DNA from 2 places in the Phreatobacter oligotrophus genome. Region 1 is predicted to be linked to the other one. Evidence: predicted binding sites of a transcription regulator. Region 1 holds the regulator's gene; the other holds the start of a gene.
The links. Region 1 encodes LexA, which represses DNA repair genes until DNA is damaged. Its sites were predicted from a motif close to TGTTCNNNNTGTGTTCNG; they were not measured.
Positions count from the first base shown of each region.

Region 1 (3,410 bases):
GGATCCCGGTGGGCGATTGCGACGGCCGCGTGCTGACCCGCGATCTCCTGGCGTCCCGCAGCCAGCCGCCGGACGACATGTCCGCCATGGACGGCTATGCCCTCCGCGCATCCGACCTGCCCGGCCGCCTGACGGTGATCGGCGAGGCCGCGGCTGGGCGGGCCTTCGGCGGCGAGGTCGGGACGGGACAAGCGGTGCGCATCTTCACCGGTGCACCGATTCCGCCCGGCGCCGACGCGGTCATCATGCAGGAGGACACCGCACGCGACGGCGACGCTGTGATCATCGACCGCACGGCACGACCCGGCCAGTTCATCCGCCGCCGCGGCCTCGACTTCACCGCAGGGGTCAGCGTCCTGCCCGCGGGCACTGTCATGAACCCGCGCAGCCTCGCCCTCGCCGCCGCCATGAACCACGCATCCGTGCCGGTCCACCGTCGGCCGCGGGTCGCGATCCTCTCGACCGGCGACGAACTGGTGGAGCCCGGCACCGCGCCGGGCCCGAACCAGATCGTCTCGTCCAATGCCCTTGCCATTGCCGCGATGGCGCGCCGTGCAGGCGCGGACGTGACCCATCTCGGCATTGCCCCCGACCGGCTCGATGCAACCCTCGCCCGGGTGCGCCTTGCCCGCAGCGAGGGCCATGACATCCTCGTCACCTCCGGCGGGGCATCGGTCGGCGAGTACGACCTCATGCGGGACGTGATCCGCCACGAGGGCGGGGAGCTCGGCTTCTGGAAGATCGCCATGCGCCCCGGCAAGCCGCTGATGATGGCCGATCTCGGCGAAACGCGGCTGCTCGGCCTGCCCGGCAACCCTGTCGCCTCCTTCGTCTGCGCGATGTTGTTCCTCGAACCGCTCATTGCCCGCCTCGCGGGACGTGCCGTCGACGGACCGGCGACCGAGGCCGCGATTCTCGGTTCTGACGTCCCAGCCAATGACCTGCGCGCCGATCACCTGCGTGCCCGCTTGACCACATCGGCGGACGGCCTCGTCGCCACGCCCTTCCCGGTCCAGGACTCCTCGATGATCCGCGTCCTCGCCGAAGCCGACGCGCTGATCCTGCGCCCGCCCCATGCGCCGGCGGCCCGCGCGGGCGAGCCCTGCCGCGTCGTCCGCCTGCCGCGCTAGGCCTTCACGAAATCTCAACGGTTGCAGAACACACATAGAACAGATAGTGATTGTTCATGGTCTGTTCGTTCGATTCGGGCCGGTGACACTCAGGGGCGGTATCCGATGCTGACGCGCAAGCAACACGAGCTTCTTCGCTTCATCCAGGAGCGGCTGAAGGAGACCGGGGTGCCCCCCTCCTTCGACGAGATGAAGGAAGCCCTCGACCTGAAGTCCAAATCCGGCATCCACCGGCTCATCACGGCGCTAGAGGAGCGCGGCTTCATTCGCCGCCTGCCGAACCGCGCCCGCGCCCTCGAGATCATCCGCCAGCCCGAGCAGTCGGCCGGTCCCGCCACCGCCCGCGGCAAGTTCTCGCCGAGCGTCATCGAAGGCTCGCTCGGCCGCTCCCGGCCGCAACCGGTTGATGACGACACGGTCATGCCGGTCGCCGTGCCGCTGATGGGCCGCATCGCCGCCGGCGTGCCGCGCGAGGCGGTGGAGCAGCGCATCTCGACGGTCTCGGTGCCGCCGGAGCTCATCTCCCGCGGCGAGCATTACGCCCTGGAGGTGCGGGGCGATTCGATGATCGAGGCCGGCATCCTCGAAGGGGACATCGCCCTGATCCGCAAGGGCGACACGGCCGAGACCGGCGACATCATCGTGGCGCTGATCGATGACGAGGAAGCGACGCTGAAGCGGCTGCGCAAGCGCGGCACCTCCATCGCCCTCGAAGCCGCCAATCCAGCCTACGAGACCCGCGTTCTCGGTCCCGACCGGGTGCGCATCCAGGGCAAGCTCGTCGGCCTCATCCGCCGCTACTGACGGCTCAGCGCGGCGGCTCTGCGTCGCCCTCCTCGGGCATGTCGGCCGCCGGAGGCGGTGCAGGCGCTTGGGGTAACGCCGCATGGGGCCCTTGCAGCACCGGCGGCATCGCTCCCTTGGGCGGCGCCCGGTGCCAGGGTCGCGTCCCGTATGTGAGGCGTGCTGTCTCCACCTGCCATGATCCGGCCTCGTGGCGCAGCCGAAGGGCGCCGGTCGAGGGGATCGCCGAAAGGTTCAGCACCACGGCGCCGCACCCGTGCGGAACCGCGAAGCGCGTCACCACCAGCCGCGCCTCGCGGCAATCATCGGCCAGTGCATCGGGATGAAGCGGCACGGCGATGCGGCCGCCGCCCGCCAGCGGCATGGCGCAGCCGAGGCCGTCGCACCGCACCCCCTGTTGCAGGCTCTCCTCCGCCGCATTGCGCCGGTCGCCCTCCGCCAGCAGCCAGCGCTGGACGGCGAACCGGCTGCCGCGCCGCGAGACGACCCGGAGCGTTCCGTCCGGCGCGCGGGCGGCGACCGTCGTGCCGTCGCCGTCGACAAGCGCGAGCGGCGGCTTGCCATGGGGAGCGGCCGCGAGGCCGGCCAGCACCAGCGGCGCCCCGATCCAGCGCAGCGGCGTCGACAGCGCCGCGACCAGCACCAGCCCCAGCGACAGGACCAGCAGCGCGGACGGCCGGGTCTCCGGCACGATCACCTTGCCGCCCGGCCAGGAGGCGACCCATTCGACGATCCGCACGAAGAGGTCGACGCCCAGCCCCGCCAGGGCCCAGACCGGCTTGTCCCAGCCGAAGGGCCAGAGCATCAGCGCCAGGATCTCCAGCGGCATGACGAAGAACTCGATGACCGGGGCGCCGAGGAGGTTCCCGGCAACGCCGTAGAGATGCACCGTGTTGAAGTGGTGCGCCGCGTAAGGGGTCGTCGCGAGTGAGGCGACGAAGGAACTGGTCGCAAGGCCCGCGACCCCATTCGTGACCATGAGCAGCATGCGGCCGATGCCGGCTGGGGCATCGGCATGCGCCTCGGCGAAGGGCCGCAGCGACACATAGCCGGCAATGAGCGCCAGCGTTGCGGCGAAGGACATCTGGAAGCTCGGGCCGAGAAGGCTTTCGGGCGCGACGAGCAGCACGGCGAGCGCGGCGATGGCGAGCGTGCGCAGCGTCAGCGCGCCGCGGTCGAGCATGACGCCGAGAAGGACCACGGCGATCATGATCCACGAGCGCTGCGTCGCGACTTCGGCGCCGGAAATCACGAGATAGATGGTCGCCACCACCAGGGCGACGAAGGCGGCCCAGGCCTTGGCGCGGTGCCGCAGGGCGATGGACGGCACGAGGGCGAGGCCACCGCGCACGATGCCGAAGATGAGGGCCGCCACCAGCGCCATGTGAAAGCCGGAGATCGACAGGATGTGATAGGTGCCGGCCGCGCGCATGGCCTCGTTCAGGCCTTCCGGGATGCCGTCGCGCTTACCCGTCA
Region 1 is NZ_PZZL01000004.1:132,289-135,698, forward strand. It holds gene C8P69_RS10415 (molybdopterin molybdotransferase MoeA) at 1-1,130, shown strand, start outside; gene lexA (transcriptional repressor LexA) at 1,236-1,934, shown strand; gene C8P69_RS10425 (ComEC/Rec2 family competence protein) at 1,939-3,410, opposite strand, start outside.

Region 2 (3,410 bases), on a different contig from region 1:
ATAGTCGCCGAACGAGAAATTTCCGAGCATCTCGAAGAAGGTGTGGTGCCGGGCGGTGTAGCCGACATTGTCGAGATCGTTGTGCTTGCCGCCGGCGCGCACGCATTTCTGCGCGGTGGTCGCGGTGGAATAGGGCCGCCTCTCGACGCCGGTGAAGACGTTCTTGAACTGCACCATGCCGGAATTGGCGAACATCAGCGTCGGGTCGTTGCGCGGCACGAGCGGCGAGGACTCGACGACGGAATGGCCGTTCTTGCCGAAGAAATCGAGGAAGGTCTTGCGGATCTGGTTGACGCCGGTCATGGCCGAAACGCTGGTTGGGCCGCCCCGATCGGGGGCCGCCTGAGAAAAAAGGTCGGCGGGTGTTCTAGAGCATTTTTTTCGAAACGGAACCGCTTATCGCGGGGGACGGCGTCGCAGCGCATCGCCCTCGGAAGGGACGGGCCGAGGCCAGCCTGGTGAGCGGGAGCGCGCGGGTCGCGCCCCAAGGCCCCCTCGCCGGTCCCGAAAACGACGAAGGCCGGGACTAACCCGGCCTTGCCTCATAACGCTGTCGCCATGCCCCACAGGGGGACTGGACGGACGGGAACAGCCTCAATCCGGGCTGTCGGCGTCGCCGTCCGGATCGACCTCGCCGAGGATCTTCTCGGCGATGAGGCCGGCATTCTGGCGGATCGCGGCCTCGATCTTGGCGGCCATGTCCGGGTTCTGCTTGAGGAAGGCCTTGGCGTTCTCGCGGCCCTGGCCGACGCGCTGGCTGTCATAGGAGAACCAGGCGCCGGACTTCTCGACCACGCCGGCCTTGACGCCGAGGTCGATGAGCTCGCCCATCTTCGAGACGCCCTCGCCGTACATGATGTCGAACTCGACCTGCTTGAAGGGCGGCGCCAGCTTGTTCTTCACCACCTTCACGCGGGTCTGGTTGCCGACCACCTCCTCGCGATCCTTGATCGCGCCGATGCGGCGGATGTCGAGGCGCACGGAGGCGTAGAACTTCAGCGCGTTGCCGCCGGTGGTCACCTCCGGCGAGCCGTACATGACGCCGATCTTCATGCGGATCTGGTTGATGAAGATCACCATCGTGTTCGACTTGGAGATCGAGGCGGTGAGCTTGCGCAGCGCCTGACTCATCAGACGGGCCTGCATGCCCGGCTGGTTCTCGCCCATCTCGCCCTCGAGCTCGGCCCGCGGGGTGAGGGCCGCGACCGAATCGACCACCACCACGTCCACCGCGCCGGAGCGCACCAGCGTGTCGCAGATCTCCAGCGCCTGCTCGCCGGCATCGGGCTGGGAGATGAGGAGCTCGTCGAGGTTCACCCCGAGCTTGCGGGCATAGACCGGGTCGAGCGCATGCTCGGCATCGATGAAGGCGCAGATGCCGCCCTTCTTCTGCGCCTCGGCGATGGTGTGCAGCGCCAGCGTCGTCTTGCCCGAGGATTCCGGCCCGTAGATCTCGACGATGCGGCCGCGCGGCAGGCCGCCGATGCCGACCGCGATGTCGAGACCGAGCGAGCCGGTCGAGACCGTTTCGATCTCGATCGACTTGTCGCTCTTGCCGAGCCGCATGATCGAGCCTTTGCCGAAGGCGCGCTCAATCTGGGAGAGAGCGGCGTCCAGCGCCTTGGTCTTGTCCATGGATGAACCTTCGACGAGTCGCAGTGCGGCCTGACTCATGGCTGTCGTTCCCCTCCGCTGGCAAGGCCTTCGGCCCAAAACCTCTGATACCCCACAATGTACATGCTTTGTTCTCGTTCGCAAGTTCTTTTTTCGTTCTCGTCCGAACGGCCGATCCGCCGGTCCCGGCAGCCCTGATGCGGCGGGCTGCCGCAGGTGCCATTCTCGTCGCCGAGGCGGCCCCTCAAGAGGCCGGCCCGACCGGAGGAACCCATGACCGACATGACCGAACCGAAGGCCGCGCGCCGGCCCCGACTGAACCGCCGCGTCTTCACCGGCTGCGCCCTCTGCGCCGTCGCCGGCTTCGCCGCCACCGGCCTCGCCACATCGGCCTCAGCCCAGGGCGCGCCGCCCGCCGGCGGCCTCACCCGCAAGGTCCTGTCGCAGACCGATGGCCCGGCGCCGGGCTATGTCACCATCATCGCCGAGGTCGAGATCAGCCCCGGCGCGGTGGTCGCGCCCCACACCCATCCCGGCATCGAGACCGGCTATGTGCTGGAGGGCGAGGTCGAGCTGCCGATCCAGGGCGTCGGCACGCGCAACCTCAAGGCCGGCGATGCCTTCCAGATCCCGCCCGGCACGGTCCATGGCGGCGGCAAGGCCAGCGCGGCCAAGGTCAAGATCGTCAGCACCTTCGTGGTGGAGAAGGCCAAGCCCCTCGCCTCCCCGGCCTGACCTCGTACGCACTTTGGAACGACTTCAATTCGGTCCGGCGCTGGGCTAGAGAAGCCGCGGTGCCGGGCCGCCGACCGCCCGCCGAGCGCTGGCCGCGGCACCTCCTGCAGAGGCTCCGCCCATGAACGCTCCGCTCGCCGCCGGCTCCTACTCGCTCTTCCCCCTCGGCAAGGACGAGACCCCCTACCGCAAGCTGACCTCGGAGGGCGTGCGGGTCGAGACCGTCCTCGGCAAGGAGGTGCTGGTGGTGGAGCGCGAGGCGATCCGGCTTCTGTCCGAGCAGGCCTTCATCGACATCAACCACCTGCTGCGCCCCGGCCATCTCGCGCAGCTCCGCCGCATCCTCGACGACCCCGAGGCGACCGCCAACGACAAGTTCGTCGCCTATGACCTCCTGAAGAACGCCAACATCGCCGCCGGCGGCGTGCTGCCCATGTGCCAGGACACCGGCACCGCCATCATCATGGGCAAGAAGGGCCGGCTGGTCTGGACCGAGGGCGAGGACGAGGCGGCGCTCGGCCAGGGCGTGCTGGACGCCTATGCCAAGAAGAACCTGCGCTACTCGCAGGTGGCGCCGATCTCCATGTTCGAGGAGAAGAACACCCGCAACAACCTGCCCGCCCAGATCGAGATCTATGCGGAGGGCGAGGACGCCTACAAGTTCCTGTTCATGGCCAAGGGCGGCGGTTCCGCCAACAAGAGCTTCCTCTTCCAGGCCCCGCCGTCCATCCTCACCCATGACCGGATGATCAAGTTCCTCCACGAGAAGATCCTGACGCTCGGCACGGCCGCCTGCCCGCCCTATCACCTCGCCATCGTCATCGGCGGCCTCTCCGCCGAGCACACGATGAAGACGGCGAAGCTCGCCTCGGCCCGCTATCTCGACGCCCTGCCGACTCAAGGGTCGGAATTCGCCCATGCCTTCCGCGACCTCGCCATGGAGGCCGAGGTCCACAAGCTGACGCAGGCCATGGGCGTCGGTGCGCAGTTCGGCGGCAAGTATTTCTGCCACGACGTCCGCGTCATCCGCATGCCGCGCCATGGCGCCTCGCTGCCCATCG
Region 2 is NZ_PZZL01000008.1:73,310-76,719, reverse strand. It holds gene alaS (alanine--tRNA ligase) at 1-303, opposite strand, end outside; gene recA (recombinase RecA) at 595-1,674, opposite strand; gene C8P69_RS17175 (cupin domain-containing protein) at 1,888-2,349, shown strand; gene C8P69_RS17170 (fumarate hydratase) at 2,471-3,410, shown strand, end outside.
Region 2: recA (recombinase RecA) is a predicted target of LexA. The motif match lies at 1,758-1,775, and genes of this name have one in related genera.